DNA from 2 places in the Iamia sp. genome. Region 1 is predicted to be linked to the other one. Evidence: predicted binding sites of a transcription regulator. Region 1 holds the regulator's gene; the other holds the start of a gene.
The links. Region 1 encodes LexA, which represses DNA repair genes until DNA is damaged. Its sites were predicted from a motif close to CGAACNNNNGTTCG; they were not measured.
Positions count from the first base shown of each region.

Region 2: a site for LexA is predicted at 1,397-1,410, ahead of VNL12_RS10370 (error-prone DNA polymerase). Genes of this name have one in related genera too.

Region 1 covers NZ_DATLXO010000063.1:64,857-78,386, forward strand. The annotation lists gene VNL12_RS06575 (hypothetical protein) at 1-410, shown strand, start outside; gene VNL12_RS06580 (DapH/DapD/GlmU-related protein) at 516-1,586, opposite strand; gene dapE (succinyl-diaminopimelate desuccinylase) at 1,764-2,822, shown strand; gene VNL12_RS06590 (S8 family serine peptidase) at 3,017-4,066, opposite strand; gene lexA (transcriptional repressor LexA) at 4,104-4,736, opposite strand; gene VNL12_RS06600 (hypothetical protein) at 4,947-5,363, shown strand; gene nrdR (transcriptional regulator NrdR) at 5,463-5,942, shown strand; gene VNL12_RS06610 (dihydrofolate reductase family protein) at 5,974-6,735, opposite strand; partial or broken gene VNL12_RS20835 (molybdopterin-dependent oxidoreductase) at 6,838-9,145, shown strand; gene VNL12_RS06625 (MarR family winged helix-turn-helix transcriptional regulator) at 9,180-9,758, opposite strand; gene VNL12_RS06630 (YceI family protein) at 9,864-10,445, shown strand; gene VNL12_RS06635 (LAGLIDADG family homing endonuclease) at 11,001-13,530, shown strand, end outside.
Region 2 covers NZ_DATLXO010000095.1:25,995-29,484, reverse strand. The annotation lists gene VNL12_RS10370 (error-prone DNA polymerase) at 1-1,379, opposite strand, end outside; gene VNL12_RS10365 (cupin domain-containing protein) at 2,422-3,225, opposite strand; gene VNL12_RS10360 (PmoA family protein) at 3,222-3,490, opposite strand, start outside.

The DNA of each region.
Region 1 (13,530 bases):
CCGGCGACTACACGTTCCGCTCGTCGCCCATGACGAACCTCGACCCCGAGCAGAGCCGACTGATCGTGTCGGAGAGCCCGTGGCGCAAGCTGCGTGACGGCGCCGAGCGAGCCGTGCTCATCCTGGTCGTGGCCATCTTCTTGTCGATCCTGCTCATCGTGATCCTGGCCGTCACCCGCGGCCGGGCCAAGCGGGCCGCAGCACCGCCCCGCGGTCGCTGGCCGCCCTCGGGCCCGGGCCGGCCCGGCGACGGCCCCGTACCGGGCTACGGCGCGGCACCGGGGTACGGCGCGGCACCGGGGTACGGCCCGACACCGGGCTACGGCCCACCCCCGGGCTACGGCGCGCCGCCCGGCGCCGCCGCTCCTGGCCCCGTGCCGTCCCGGGGATGGGGACCGCCGCCCGGGTAGCAGATCTGGGCACGGGCGACGGCGGTGCGGCGCCGTCCCGGCCCACCCGGCCCGACCCTTCGACGTCAGATCCGACGTCGGGCGCCCTGGCCGCTTTGCCGGGTGTCAGTTGGCGTGGAGGGTGGCGTTCAGCCCACCCCAGGAGCCCTCGCGGGGCCGCACCTCGACGGCGCCGGTGACGGAGTTGCGGAAGAAGAGCAGCCCCGGCTCCCCAGAGAGCTCCTTGGCCTTGACGACCGCGCCGGTGGGCAGGGTGACGCGGGTACCGGCGGTGACGTAGAGACCGGCCTCGACCACGCAGCCGTCGCCGAGGGAGATGCCGATGCCGCCGTTGGCCCCGAGCAGGGAGCCCTGGCCGATGCTGATCACCTGCGTCCCGCCGCCCGAGAGCGTGCCCATGATCGACGCGCCGCCGCCGATGTCGGAATCGGCGCCGACCACCACCCCGGCGCTGATGCGTCCCTCGACCATCGAGGGCCCGAGGGTGCCGGCGTTGAAGTTCACGAAGCCCTCGTGCATCACCGTGGTCCCCTCGGCCAGGTGGGCACCGAGGCGCACCCGATCGGCGTTGGCGATCCGCACCCCGTCGGGCACCACGTAGTCCGTCATGCGGGGGAACTTGTCGATGCCCACGACCTCGATGCGCTCGCCCCCCGCCCGCAGCGCAGTCCGCACCGCCTCGAAGTCGTCGGGGTCGGCCGGGCCCCGATCGGTCCACACCACGTTGGCGAGCAGGCCGAACTGCCCGTCGAGGTTCGCGCCGTGCGGTGCGACCCGGCGCGACGAGAGCAGGTGCAGCCGCAGGTAGACGTCGCGGGCGTCAGCCGGCGCGGCGTCGAGGTCGATCACGGCGACGACTGCCACTCGCCGCACGGGGAGCCCGGAGCCGCCGTCGGGCTGGTCGAGGGCGCCGGCCAAGCCGTCCAGCAGCTCGGCGTGAGGCACCCCGTCGGCTGCGGCCCGACGCAGAGCGTCGGCGTCGACCTCGGCGATGCCCGGCCCGTCGGGGATCCCGGCGGCGGACCGCACCGCCGCGGCGGGGCTGTCCTCGTCGCCGACGGCGAGCACCGGGTACCAGGTGTCGAGCACCTTGGTGGCGTCGCCCCGGGTCGAGATCGTGGTCAGACCGACCCCCGACGCGATCCGGGTGGTGGGGGGACGGGGCTCTGCGGTCACGGGTGCTCCTGGTCGGGGGACGGGCCGAGGATAGGGGAGCCCGGCGCGACGTCAGGCCTGCGAGCAGGGCAGGAAGGGCCGAGGATGCCGACCCGCGCGCCCGGCGCGCACCTCGGGTCGTCGTCCTGCGGCCCTCACGCCGCGGGTGGGCCGGTGACGGGCCGTATCGTGGCGGTCGTGACCGACCTCCTGGCCCTGACCGCCGAGCTGGTCGACGTGGCCTCCGAGAGCTTCGCGGAGGCGGCGCTCGTCGGGCGGATCGAGGCCGACCTGCGGGCCGTGCCCGGCCTCGACGTGACGCGCGTGGGTGACAACGTGGTGGCCCGCACCGCCCTCGGTCGGGCCGAGCGGGTGATCCTCGCCGGTCACACCGACACCGTGCCCGCCGTCGACGGCAACGGGCGGGCCCGCATCGAGGGCGACACCCTCTGGGGCGTGGGCTCGACCGACATGAAGAGTGGCGTGGCCGTGATGCTCGACCTGGCCCGCACCGTGACCGCGCCGGCGGTCGACGTCACCTGGGTCTTCTACGCCCGCGAGGAGGTCGCCGCCGCCCACAGCGGCCTCGGCGAGCTGGTCGAGAAGCGGCCGGACCTGCTGGCCGGTGACCTGGCGATCCTGGGTGAGCCCACCGACGCGACGGTCGAGGCCGGCTGCCAGGGGACGCTGCGCGCCGAGCTCACACTCGTCGGGGCGCGGGCCCACATCGCCAGGCCGTGGATGGGCCGCAACGCGATCCACCGCCTCGCCGACGTGCTCGCCGCGGTGGCGGCGGTGCCCGAGCGGCGACCGGTGCTGGCCGGGTGCGAGTACCGCGAGGCGTTGCAAGCGGTCGGGGTCGAGGGGGGAGTGGCGGGTAACGTCGTGCCCGACCGGGCCATGGTGACGCTGAACCACCGCTTCGCCCCCGACCGCACCCTGGAGGAGGCCGTCGCGCACGTCAGGGCCACCGTCGCCCCGTTCATGGGCGACGGTGACGCCTTCGAGGTCGTCGATGCCGCGCCCGCCGCCGCGCCGGCGGTCGACCACCCGCTGCTGGCCCGGGTCATCGAGCGCCACGGCCTGGCGGTCCGCGCCAAGCTCGGGTGGACCGATGTGGCCCGCTTCGCCGCGCTCGGTGTGCCCGCCGCCAACCTCGGTCCGGGCGACGCGACCCTGGCCCACAGCGCGGACGAACGAGTGGCGCGGGCCCCCATCGAGACCTGCCACGCCGTGCTCTCCGACCTCATCGGGTGACCCGGTCCGTGACCCCACGCTGGGGAACCCGGCGACGGTGAGCACCTCGATCGGTGCCGCCGGGCCCCACGTCGAGCTGGGGGATCAGGACGCCACCGCCGGAGCACTCTCCGGGACCTCGGGCGAGATGGCCTTCGCCCGCCTGACCTGACCCCTGTCGCGCCGGTCGGACACCGGGTGCCGGTGCGGTGCTGTCAGGGGCCGATCGCGCGCGCCACGTCGAGAAGGCGCCGGCTGTAGAGGTCGTCGGGCCCGTCGGTGCCCAGGTCTCGGGCCGTGGTGAGCAGCCGCTCGACCGTCTCGGCGGCGCTCAGGCCGGTGGCCACGAGCAGGGCGGCGGCGCCGGCGACGTGCGGCGCGGCCATCGACGTGCCTGTGAGACAGCCGTAGGCCTCGGACTCACCGGCCGGCACCGGCAGGGTGGAGAAGATGCCGTCGCGCTCGCGACATCCGTCGCCCCCCGCAGCGCGTGCCTCGCCCCCGGGGGCGCTCAGGGCCCACCGGGCGCCACCCGCACCCTCGGAGTACGGCGCCACCGTCTCGGTCGCAGTGACCGCCGAGACGACCAGCACCGGCATGTCGCCCAGGTCGGTGCGATCGTCCCCGTTCCCGGCGGCCACGACCACCACGACCCCGGCGGTCCACGCCTCGTCGATGGCCTCGGTCAGCTCCGAGCCGCCGATGTCGGCGCCGACCCCCACCGAGAGGTTGACCACCTGCGCTCCGGCCCCGACCGCCCACCGCACGCCGGCGGCCACGTCGGCACCCTGCCCCGTCGCCCCGCACGGGCGGCGCCTGCAGGGCTCGGTGACCAGGGCCCGCACCGACACCAGGTCCGCCTCGGGCGCCACGCCGGCAACGCCGGTGCCGTTCTCTGCGGTGGCGGTGGCGATGCCGGCCACGTGGGTGCCGTGACCGTCGGGATCGGTGTCGCCGCCGGCCCGGCACCGGTCGGGGTCACCCTCTGCGCCGACGCAGTCGATCGACCCCACCACCCGGTCGCGGAGGTCAGGGTGACGGGTGTCGACGCCGCTGTCGATCACGGCGACGACCACGTCGTCGCCCCGGGTCACGGCCCACGCCTCGCGGACACCGATGAGGTCGAGGTTCCACTGGGCGTCCCCGGCGCGTGCCGGGTCCGGACCCCGGTCGCCACGGCCGAGAGCGCCAGCGGTCTCGAGCACGACGAGGCCCAAGAAGGCGGCGGCGGTGCCCACCACCAGAAGGCGACGGACGGTGGGCACCGCACCAGTGTGGCGCGTCGGGCGATGACCCCCGGCGTCAGACCCGGCGCAGGACGCTGACCACCCGGCCGAAGATGGAGACGTCCTCGGGATCGAACACCATGTCGGTGAGGCGCTCGTTGGCCGGGCGCAGGATGACCTTGTCGCCCTTGGGGTGGTAGGTCTTCACCGTGGCCTCGTCGCCCGGGGTGCCGGCGACGACCATCTCGCCCCGCTCGGCGCCGGGTTGGGAGCGGGCGACGACGAAGTCGCCGTCGAGGATGCCGGCATCGATCATGGAATCACCCCGGACCCGCAGCATGAAGAGGTCGCCCTCGCCGGTGAGGTCGGCGGACACCGGCATCGACTCGGTGATGTTCTCGGCCGCCAGCACGTCGGTGCCGGCGGCGACATCGCCCACGATGGGCACGTGGCGCACCTGGCCCCGCTCGACCACGCCGCCGGACATGGAGTCGTAGCGGACCTCGATGGCCCGCGGCTTGCTGGGGTCGCGCCGCAGGTAGCCCCGCTTCTGGAGGGTGGCGAGGTGGTTGTGCACGGTGGAGGGAGAGGTGAGGCCCACCGAGGTGCCGATCTCGCGGACCGAGGGCGGGTAGCCCCGCTCGCGCATGCTGGCCTCGATGCAGTCGAGGATCTGGCGCTGGCGGGCGGTGAGCTGGGGGGTGGCCATCGTCGTGTCTCCCTTGCTGAGCACCGGCTCGGGCGACCGGGCGTACGAGGGACGGTACCACGTGCGGAGCCCTCTGCCAAACACCTGTTCCTCATACGTGTGTTCGTGATGGGGGTTGACGGCGGAACGCCTGTTCGGGCACAGTACCGAACAGGCGTTCCGTTCCGCTGCCCCCGGCTCACTGTCACACCCCTCAGGGAGGATGTCCCCATGGCCGCAGTCCTCAGCCCCGCACCGTCGTCCCGCCCGGGCCTCGCCCCCCATCGTCCCCCGGCGCCCCGCCCCGTCCTCCGGGTCATCGATGGAGGTCGGTCGTCGACCGCCATGGCCCCGGTGTACCGCCGGCGCCGGATCGTCGCCGCCCTGGCGCTGGCCACCGTGATCGTCCTGGCCGTGATGGCGGCCGAGGCGGGCCGGGATCTCGCGGCGGGGTGGGCGGCACCCGTCCCCGCCACCATCGAAGGGCGCACCGTGGTCGTCGAGGCGGCCCCGGGTGACACGCTCTGGACCGTGGCCCGTCGGGTGCGGCCCACCGGCGACGTGCGCCCGGTCGTCGAGGCCATGCTCTCCGAGCGCGGCAGCGCCGAGCTGCAGGTGGGCGACGCGGTCCGCGTCCCCGCCGGCTGAGAGGCCGCGCCAACAGTCGTCGCCCGCCGCGCCCACAGCCGGCCGATCCGCCCGGTCGCGGGCGGGGATCGGCGTCGGTGGGCCGGTAGCGTCCCGGTCGTGCGTTGCCCCGGCTGCTCGGCTCTCGATGACAAGGTGGTCGACTCGCGCGCCTCCGACGACGCATCGGCCATCCGCCGTCGGCGGGAGTGCCTCTCCTGCGGACACCGGTTCACCACCTTCGAGCGGGTGGACGAGGCCCCCCTGGTGGTGGTGAAGACCACCGGGGAGCGCCAGGCGTTCGACCGCGACAAGGTCGTGGCCGGCGTGCTGGCGGCGGCCAAGAACCGCCCCGTCACCCTCCCGCAGATCGACGCCCTGGCCACCGGGGTCGAGGATGCGCTGCGGCGGCGCGGCGGCGATGTCGAGTCCACGCGCATCGGCCTCGCCGTCCTCGAGCGCCTCCGTGGCCTCGACGAGGTGGCGTACCTTCGCTTTGCCAGCGTCTACAAGGACTTCACCGGTGTCGACGACTTCGCCGACGAGCTCCGCCTGCTGCTGAAGGAGCCCGACGGCTCCACCCCGGTCGAACCGGGCTGATCACCGGGTCCGGGCCGGGCCCGGACCGTGGTCAGGCGCGCCGGTCCCGCACCAGGCGCCAGAAGAGCACGCCGTCCTGCTCCATCAGGTGCGCCGTGGTCCACCGTCGGGCCTCGGGTTCGCCCGGCGCGTGAGCGATGCGCGGGGCGGAGCCCCCGACCACCATCGGGTCGAGGGTGAGGCACAGCTCGTCGACCACGTCGGCGGCCACCAGCACGCCGTTGAGCGAGGGGCCGCCCTCGACCACGACCACGCCGAGGTGGCGCCGCCCCAGCTCGGCCACCAGGGCGTGGGGATCGACGCCGCGCCCCACCGCAGCAGGGAGCTCGACCAGCTCGGCCACCGCCTCGATGCGCCGCCGGGCCTCAGCCGGAGTCGACGGTGGGTGGACCACCAGCGGGGGAGGGGTGGTGCCGTCGGTCTCGGCGAAGAGGCGCTGGCCGGGGTTCAGGTGGAGACGGCCGCTCACCACGACCAGGCGCGGGTGCGGCTCCTGGCCGGCGGCGACCCGGCGTGCCGCGGTTTGCTCCGGGGAGCGGACCGGTCCGTAGTCCTCGTCGCGCACGGTGCCCGCACCCACGACGACGGCGTCGGCCACGGCTCGCACGGCCCGGAACACCGCCCGGTCGCCCTCGCCGCCGAGCGGCCCCGAGCGCCCGCCTACCGTCGCCGCGCCATCGGCCGATGCGGCCATGAGGGCCGCCACCCACGGTCGCCCGGCGGGTCGGGGCCGGATCGCGGCGTAGGCCTCGGCCGGGTCGATCTCACCGGGGTGGGGGAGCAGCTGGCGCATCGGCCGACCCTACGACCGCGGCCCCGGACCGGGACCGGGACCGGGACCGGGATCCGGGTCCAAGCAGCAGCAGGACCATCGTGAGGCTGGCACCATGGCGCCATGACCGTCGTGGACCCCGATGTCCGAGCCGACGCGCCGGCGCGCACCGGGCCGGCCACCCGCACCGCCTACCGCACCTGCCCTCTCTGCGAGGCAGGCTGCGGGTTGGAGATCACCGTCGCCCGGGACGACGAGGGCGCTGAGCGGGTGACGCGCATCCGGGGCGACCAGGACGACGTGTTCAGCCACGGGTTCATCTGCCCCAAGGGCTCGACGCTGCGCCAGCTGCACGACGACCCCGACCGCGTGCGCCGACCGCTGGTGAAGCGCGACGGCGAGCTCGTTCCGGTCACCTGGGACGAGGCCTTCGCCGAGGTCGACCGCCTGCTCGGTGGGGTCATCGCCTCCTACGGGCGCGAGGCGATCGGCGTCTACGTCGGCAACCCGAACGCCCACAACATCTCCTCCCTTCTCTACCTCAAGCCGTTCCTGCGGGACCTCGGCACGCCGAACGTGTTCTCGGCCAGCACTGTCGACCAGCGTCCGAAGGAGATCTCCTCGGCGCTCATGTTCGGCACCCCGTTGTCGGTGCCGGTGCCCGACATCGACCGCACCGACCACCTCCTGCTGCTGGGGGCCAACCCGGTGGAGACCAACGGCAGCCTGGCCACCGCGCCGGACTGGCCCGGGCGGCTGAAGGCGCTCCGGGCGCGAGGCGGGCGGCTCGTGGTGGTCGATCCCCGCCGCACCCGCACCGCCGAGCTGGCCGACGAGTGGGTCGCCATCCGGCCCGGCACCGACGCCCTGTTGCTGGCCGCGATGACCACGACCCTCTTCGCCGAGGGCCTCGTTCAGCTGGGTGCCGCCGGCGAGCACCTCGCCGGGGTGGAGGAGGTTCGCGACCTGCTGGCGGACCTCACGCCCGATGCCGTCGCCGAGACCACCGGCATCGACGCGGAGACGATTCGACGACTGGCCCGCGACCTGGCGGCGGCGCCGACCGCCTGCGTCTACGGCCGCATCGGCACCACGACGGTGGCGTTCGGCACCCTGGCCTCGTGGCTCGTCGACGTGTGCACCGCGCTCACCGGCAACCTCGACCGCCCCGGCGGCTCGATGTTCACCCGCCCCGCGGCCGGGTCGGCCACCACGCGCGGGGCCTCGGGCTCCGGGGCCGGGCGTGCGCCTCGGGCGGCGCCACAGCCGGGTCCGGGGTCTGGCCGAGACCCTCGGGGAGCTGCCGGCGGCTTGCATGGCCGAGGAGATCGACACCCCCGGTGAGGGCCGGATACGGGCCATGGTCACCGTGGCGGGCAACCCGGTGGTCTCCACGCCCAACAGCGGACGCCTCGATGCGGCCCTCGAGACGCTCGAGGCCATGATCGCCGTCGACATCTACGTGAACGAGACCACACGTCACGCCGATGTGATCCTCCCGGCGCCGAGCGCCCTGGAGAAGCCGCACTACGACCTGGCCCTGTTGCAGCTGGCCATACGCAACGTCGCCAACTGGAGCGACGCGGTGCTCGAACGGGGCGACGACCAGCCCGACGAGTGGGAGGTGCTGGCGCGCCTGGCGCTCATCGCCCAGGGTCTCGGAACCGACGCCTCGCCCGAGGTGGTCGACGAGCTGGTGGTCGACGGCCTGGTGGCCGCCGCGGTGGGCGACGAGCACGGTCCGCTCCACGGTCGCGACCCGGCGGAGATCAAGGAGGCGTTGGGCACCACGCCGGGCCCGGCCCGCCTGCTCGACCTCATGCTCCGCAGCGGCCCCTACGGCGATGCGTTCGGCACCCATCCCGAGGGGCTCACCCTCGAGGTGCTGCGCGCCGCTCCCCACGGGGTCGACCTGGGTGCGCTCGAGCCCCGGCTGCCCGAGGTGCTGCGCACCCCGTCGGGCCGCGTCGAGCTGGCCCCGGCCGAGATCGTCGCCGACCTGCCCCGCCTCCGGGCCACCCTCGACCGGCCCGTGGGTTCCACGGCGCTGCTGTTGGTGGGCCGGCGTGACGTGCGGTCGAACAACTCGTGGATGCACAACGTCGAGGTCCTGGTGAAGGGCCGGCCCCGCTGCGCCCTGCACGTGCACCCCGACGATGCCGCCCGTCTCGGCCTCGCGGACGGCGGCCAGGCCACCGTCACCAGCCGGGTCGGACGGGTCGAGGCGCCGGTGCAGGTCACCGACGCCGTGCGCACAGGGGTGGTGAGCCTGCCCCACGGGTGGGGCCACGACCTCGAGGGGGTCCGCCTCAGCGTGGCCGAGCGCTATGCCGGGGTCAACAGCAACGTGCTCACCGACGAGGGTGCGGTCGACGCCGTGTCGGGCAACGCCGTGCTCAACGGCATCCCCGTCGAGGTGGCGCCGGGCTGAGCCGCAGCGGGCGGTCGGTCTGAGGAGGGCCCGCTCAGGCTGGGCCGGGAGCGACACCGGTTCGGGCGCCGGCCTCGGCGTCGGGGCGCACGCCGGCGCGCACGGCTCGCAGGGCACCCGTCAGCGCCTGGAGCTGGGCGGGCTCGAGCGCGCTGGTCAGCCAGCGCTCGACCAGGGCGACGTGTCCGGGCAGCACCGCCGCCATGACGGTGCGGCCCTCCGCGGTGACGAGCGCGTTTGAGCCCCGGCCGTCGGTGGGGCACGCCCGGCGCTCGAGCAGACCCCGGGCCTCGAGGCGGTCGGCCAGGCGCGTGAGGCCACTGGAGGAGAGGTTCACCTGGCGGGCCAGGTCGCTCATGCGGAGCTGGCCGCCGGGGCTGCGCACCAGTCGCAGCAGCACCTCGAACTCCGAGAGGGCGAGGCCGTGGCCGTCGATCTGGCTGCCCAGGGCGGCCTCCAACCCGGCGGCGACCTCGAACAGCAGACCGGCAGCGGTGAGGCGCTCGTCGTGGAGGAGGGCCTCGAAGGCCCCGAGGCCCGTCCCGTCGGCCGGGGCGGCGGCGTCAGCGGTGGCGTCGACGTCGGGGTTGGTGATGTCAGCCAGCTCAGGCATCGTCGGGGCCTCTCGGTCACGATCGGAATAGTTCGACAGCGGGATGGTTGATACCTAATGTAGTTGCGTGTGCAACTACCTTTGCACCTATCACGAGGATGTCCAATGACTGATGCTCCCACCCTCCCCACCCGCGAGTTCGAGGGTCTGGCGATCCCCGCCCCGGGCGCCTACACCGTCGACACCAGCCACTCCGAGCTCACCTTCTCGGTCCGCCACATGATGGTCTCGAAGGTCCGCGGTCGCTTCGGCACCGTGCAGGGCACCATCGTCTTCGCCGAGGACCCGCTGGCCTCCTCGGTCTCCATCGACATCGACGTCGCGTCGATCGACACCCACGCGCCCGACCGTGACGCGCATCTCACCAGCGCCGACTTCTTCGACGCCGAGACCTTCCCGACGATCACGTTCCGCTCCACCGGCGTGTCCGAGCTCAGGGGTGGCACCTTCACCCTCGAAGGCGATCTGACCGTCCGCGACGTCACCCGCCCGGTGAGCTTCACCGCCACCTACAACGGCGCCGGGAAGAACCCGTGGGGCCAGGTCGTCGTGGGCTTCGAAGGACGCATCGAGCTCGACCGCGAGGACTTCGGCCTCACCTGGAACCAGCCGCTCGAGACCGGTGGCGTGCTCGTGGGCAAGGTGGTCACCATCGACATCGCCATCGAGGCGGGTCCGGCGACCTGACCGCCGCCGGGAGAGCCTTCGCCGAAACCCCGGGTGGGGCGGGCCCTACACGCCCGCCCCACCGGCCCGCACCCGGTCACAACGACTGTCCCCAGGGTTGTGGATGAGGCGGGGGAAATCCACCGGGCCATCCACAGAGATCCACAGGCTGGTCCCCTTCCGTTCCACAAGCGGCCCTCTCTAGGGTGCAGTCATCGACGGGGCCGCGGTGCGCCTCCCGGAACAGAGAGGGGTGCGGTGCTCCCGGCCATCGGGGCAGCGTCCATGGGGGTGTCTCGACGGGTCCTCGCCAGCGCGAGATTTCGCGAGCGCCCCCTGACCTGGGAGATCGCGCCGCGGCTTCCGTTGACAGCGGTGTAACTACCCTGGTGTAATTAGCAGTCACGTCCACATCTTGTGGTCCCTGGGGGTCAGACGGCGCTCAGGGCACAACACGTTGTGGTCCGCACACGGACGGAGGGCAGCGTGGCCTCGTGTCCTCCGCGGCGCCCTCGGCGCTCACCCCACCCGGCCGGCCTCCTCGTTCGCCGTCCACCTCGATCCCAGGAGACCCCCATGGCCCTCGCTCCCGAGCAGACCGGAGTCGGCATCCGCCGGCACTTCACCCGGCCCGACGTCCACCCGTACGACGAGCTCACCTGGGAGCGCCGCGACTCGCGCATCACCAACTGGTCCGATGGGGCCATCGCCTTCGAGCAGCTCGGGGTCGAGTTCCCCACCTCCTGGTCGATCAACGCGACCAACATCGTCACCCAGAAGTACTTCCGGGGCACCGTCGGCACGCCCGAGCGCGAGACCTCGCTCAAGGCGGTCATCGACCGCGTCGCCGACACCATCTCCACCTGGGGCACCGAGGGCGGCTACTTCACCGACGACGCCGAGGCCGAGGCCTACCGGGCCGAGCTCAAGCACCTGCTCGTCACCCAGAAGGCGGCGTTCAACTCGCCGGTCTGGTTCAACATCGGCGTGGCCGGCGTGCCCCAGCAGGCCAGCGCTTGCTTCATCCTCGCCGTCGACGACGCCATGGACTCGATCCTCAACTGGTACCGGGAGGAGGGCGTGATCTTCAAGGGCGGTTCGGGTGCCGGGGTCAACCTCTCGAAGATCCGCTCCTCGGTCGAGTACCTGAAGGGAGGCGGCACCGCCTCGGGTCCAGTCAGCTTCATGCGGGGGGCCGACGCGTCGGCCGGCACCATCAAGTCGGGCGGCAAGACCCGCCGCGCCGCCAAGATGGTCATCCTCGACGTGTCGCACCCCGACATCGAGGAGTTCATCTGGGTCAAGGCCCGCGAGGAGAAGAAGATCCGGGCCCTCGAGGAGGCCGGGTTCGACATGAGCCTCGACGGCAAGGACATGGCGTCGGTGCAGTACCAGAACGCCAACAACTCGGTGCGGGTCAGCGACGAGTTCATGCAGGCGGTCGTCGACGACGCCGACTGGCAGCTGCGGGCGGTCACCACCGACGAGGTGGTGCGCACCGTCAAGGCGCGCGACCTCATGCACCAGTTCGCCCAGGCCACCTGGGAGTGCGCCGATCCCGGCATGCAGTACGACACCACCATCAACCGGTGGCACACGGCGGCCAACACCGACCGCATCAACGGGTCCAACCCGTGCTTCCCCGGCGACGCCATGGTCCACACCGACAAGGGGCTCATCGCCTTCGTCGACCTCGTCGATCGGGCCCGCCTCGGTGAGACCTTCGCCGTCTACACCCACGACGCCACCAACGTCGACGCCCCGGCCGAGCGCATCGAGCTCACGACGCCCGATGCGATCATGATCACCGGCTCCAACGAGATCGTCCGGCTGCGCTTCGCCGACGGCCGCCAGCTGCGCTGCACTCCCGGCCATCGGATCTTCACCACCAACCGGGGCTACGTCGAGGCACGCCAGCTGACCGGCGATGACCGGGTGAAGACGCTCGATCTGCCCACGCCGGCCACCGCCGCCGACTGGCGGCTTCCGGTGTCGACCGATGCCGCCGTGTACGCGGAGGGCTGCGACCGACGGGCCCTGGCGAGCGTGGTTCTTCCCGAGAAGTGGAGCGACGACCTCGCCCACTACCTCGGTTGGCTGGTCGGTGACGGCTGCATCAGCGGCGACGTGGCCACGACCGTCTACGGCTCACCTCGCGAGCAGGCCGAGATCCTGCCTCGTCACCAGGCCTTCCTGGCCGAGCTCAACGGCGGCCGGATCCCGACGCCGTCAATCCAGGCCAACGGTACCGCCCAGCTACGGGTCAGCCGCTCGGTGCTGGTGCGCTTCTTCGAGGCTCTCGGCCTGAGCGACGCCAAAGCCACCGCCAAGCGGGTTCCGTGGTCGGTCAACGAGGCGCCGCCCGAGATCGTCGCCGCGTTCCTCCGCGGCCTCTTCGACGCCGATGGCTGCGTCCACGACGGGGCCAAGAGCCGCTACGTGGGCCTCGGCTCGGCGTCGCCGGCGCTGCTGGGTGACGTCCAGCGGCTGCTCACGACCGCCGGCATCTCCAGCCGGACCTACCGCATCCGCGGTGCGTTGGACGACGCCTTCCGCCACACCCGCGGCGACGGTCGCGAGGCCATCTACGCGTCATCGCCGCAGCACGACCTCCGGGTGTCGGGGCCGTCGATCGGGCACTTCGCCGTCGCCGTCGGCTTCGACCACCCGGCGAAGGCCGAGACGCTGGCCACCCTCTTGGCGAACCACCGCTTCTACCGCACCGACACCACGACCCGGCTGGTGGAGCGCACCGACGACGGCGTCGAGCTCACGTACAACCTAAGCGAGCCGCGCAACCACTCCTATGTGGTCGACGGCACGGTCGTGCGCAACTGCAGTGAGTACATGCACATCGACAACTCGGCCTGCAACCTGGCGTCGATCAACCTGCTGGCCTTCCAGGGCGCCGACGGCCGCTTCGACGTCGAGGGCTTCAAGCAGGCCTGCGCCGTCATGTTCACCGGCCAGGAGATCCTCGTCGGTCGGGCTGACTACCCGACCGAGCCCATCGGCGACAACAGCCGCGCGTTCCGCCAGCTGGGCCTCGGCTACGCCAACCTCGGCGCCCTGCTCATGGCCACCGGCGCCCCGTACGACTCGGAGG
Region 2 (3,490 bases), on a different contig from region 1:
AGCAGGCCGAGCTTCACCGCGTCGGCGGCGGTGATGCCGAGGGCGAAGCACACCGCCGAGTTGGCCGCTGAGCCGCGACCCTGGCAGTAGATGTCCTGCTCCCGGCAGAAGCGGACGATGTCCCACACCACCAGGAAGTAGCCGGGGAAGCCGAGGGCTTCGATGAGGTCGAGCTCGTGGTCGATCTGGGCCCACGCCTTGGTGGTGGGGCCCGAGGTCGGCCGGCGGCCGTAGCGACGGGCTCCGCCCTGCTCGACGAGGTGGCGGAGGTGGGCCATCTCGCTCTGGGGTCGGCCGGCGACGTCCTCGGGGCACGGGAAGGGGGGGAGCTGGGGCGCGACCAGGCGCAGGTCGAAGGCCAGGGCCCGGCCGAGCTCTGCCGCGCCCTCGACCACGCCGGGGAAGCGGGCGAAGCGGCGGGCCTGCTCGGCGCCGGAGCGGAGGTGGGCGGTGGCGCCCGCGGGGAGCCACGGCTCGTGGTCGTCGAGGCCCCGTCGCTCGCGCACCGCAGCCAGGGCGGTGGCCAGGCGGCGTCGGGCGGGGGTGGCGTAGCGGACGTCGTTGGTGGCGACGACCTCGACCCCGGCCCGGAGGGCCAGGTCGACGAGGGCGTCGTTGCGAGCGGCATCGATGGGGTCACCGTGGTCCCAGATCTCGACCCGGACGTGGTCGACACCGAAGGCGGTGACCAGGTGGTCGAGGCGGCGGCGGGCGGCAGAGGGACCGTCGGTGACCAGGGTCGCGGGCACGATGCCGTCGGAGCCGCCGGTGAGCACGACCCAGCGGCCCGCCCCGGGGGTGGCGACGCCTCCGATCTCGGCCAGCTCCGCGAGGGTGAGCCGAGGAGCGCCCTTCTCCCCCGCCATCTGGCCCCGGCTCACGGCCCGGGCCAGATCGGCGTAGCCGTCCGGACCGCGGGCCAAGACGACGAGTCGACCGGGTTCAGCCCCCGCCCCCGGCTGGTCGATCAGCCCCAGGTCCGCGCCGAAGATGGTGGGCACGCCCACCCCGGCGGCGGCCTCGGACTGGCGGACCACGCCGTAGAAGCCGTCGCGGTCGGTGAGGGCGAGGGCGTCGAGCTGGAGGCGGGCGGCCTCCTCCACCAGCTCCTCGGGGTGCGAGGCGCCCTCGAGGAAGCTGAAGTTGGAGCGACAGTGGAGCTCGGCGTAGGCCGGGTTCCGGCGGGCCCGGCGACGACTCGGACGGGTCGAGGCGCTGGTGGCCAGGTCGGCAGGGGGCTCGTAGGCGCCTCGGTGGGCCGACCACGCCGGGCTGTCGCCCCCGTCGGTCGGCACCCCACGGTGCGCCCCGGGGCGAGGGCGTCCTGAGAGGGTGCGTTCGATCTCGGACCAGGGTTGGGTCGGGTTGTTGAAGCCCATGGGGATCGAAACTGTAGCGAACAGACGTTCGGCGCGTCGAGGGCGCCAGCCGCGGGTCACCGACGCCCCGCGACCCCCGCCCTCTCCGACGCCCGTCGGGAGGCGATTCGACGGCGATTCGCTGACCGACGTCAGGTGGGCGAAAGGGCCGACGAGGCCAACGAGGCCAACGAGGCCAACGGGGCCGACTGTCACACCCCAGGACCAAGATGACCTCACGACGCCTCGCTCGGCGGCGGATCGCGGCCCTCGCCGCCGGCAAATCCCTCCTCGACCGAGCCGAGGCCCCATGCGCCTGCCCCACCAGCCCTCGTCCCTGAACCGCGACGACCGGCCCCCCAACCCGACGTGGGACCGCACCCTCGCCCGCGCCCGCCGCCCCACCTTGGGTGACGCCCGACTGTTCCCCAACCGCCGCAGGGCCGGCATCGCCCCCAACGTCCGCATCGAGATGCAGATCGGGCGCGACGCCCTCTTCCACCGCCTCGACGAGCTCGACCGATCGCTGGTCGAGGCCGCCACCGAACGGCGGGAGATCCTGGCCGACCTCGCCGAGATCCGAGAGAAGCTGTGGCCACCCATCCCGTGGCAACGGGGCCGGCGGCCACCGGCGATCCACCACGATCCGCTGCCCCCGGCCGCCCCCGACCCCCAACCGATCGGCGGCATCGTCCTGCGCCAGAGCTGCCTGCTGATCCTCGCCCGTCACGGCGAGCTTCCCCTGGTCGAGGTGCATGCCTGGCTCCACCGCTACGGCTACGTGGTCGACGGGCACCACCCGGTCAAGGTCCTCGCCGACGCCCTCGGCCACGAGCACGATGCCGGACGGGCCGACCGGGTCTCCCGGGGCGTCTACCGACTTGACCCCCGGTTCCGGGTCCCTCGCGGCTGGCCGACCGACGCCACCATCTCCGGCGATCCCACCACGGTCGTCGATCCGCTCACCGACCCCCCGATGCGCCACTCCGATGCTCCCGAGCCCGCCACGGGCGACGGCAGGGAGGGCGGCGGGGACGACCACCCCGGCGGTGGGCCGGTGAGCTCACCGCCAGACGGCCACCCCGAGCGTCCCGCAGCACCCGTGGCGCCGATCGTCGGGCGGCGGGGGCAGGGCAAAGGTGGCTGCGTCGGCGAGGTGGGCGTGGTCACCGCGAGCCATGGCGGCGAGCTGCACGCCGGTGGCCTCGGCCGCCGCCCACGGCCCCTCTGTCCAGGTCCTCCGCCATCCCCCGACGTGGCCCCGGACCAACGCCGCGGCTCGGTGGTGGAGCCGGGCCAGGGCCGCAGAGCCCCCCTCGGCGAGCTCGGCGTAGCCCTCCACCGCCAGGTCGCGCCGGGCTCGCACCGGGGCGTCGTCGCCCCCTGTGATCAGCGACGAGGCCGGCAGGGTGGCGGCCGCGGCGTAGCGATCGGGGTCGGCGAGAACATCATCGGGGAAGGTGATCACCATGTCGCCCGCCTCGGGCAGGCCGGCGTTCTGCATCAGCACCAGGATCTCGAGGTCGCCCGAGTCGTTCACCAGCCGATGCACCGTGCCCGGGGTGAACCACACGAACGATCCCGCCGTCAGCGCGGTCGTGCGCAGCCCGTGCCGGTCGACGGTGAGCACCCGACCCGAGCCACCGATGACTGCGTAGGCCTCGGAGCAGACGGTGTGGAGGTGGGGCGTGCCGCCCGGGAGGCCGTCGGCCGCCACCGACGGATAGACCCTCAGGTGCGACACGGCGATGGCTCCGGGGAAGGGCGGGGAGCCAGATGGAGCCCGGTGCCCCCCGGCGACCGTCACGGCCTCGGCGCTCGGGTCCGAGCCGTGGCCCTCGGCGCGCCCTCCGCTCACCGGGCTCATCGGCCGCCCTCGGCCCAGACCGCCCAGGCGGCCGCCAGCCGGTCCCGATCCCATTCCCCGTCGTGGACGATCACCCGGTGGCGCACCCGCAGCTCCTCACCGGGATCCAGGTCGATCCCCTCGTGCCACAGGAAGGCGGCGTTGAGGAAGTTCGACCAGCCGTCCTCGCCGTAGGTCGCGGCCCGGGTGCTGGCGTAGAACGGCACCGGGTGACGACGGTTTACCGGGTGGTCGAGCACCGCCAGACCGACTCTGCCGGACCCGT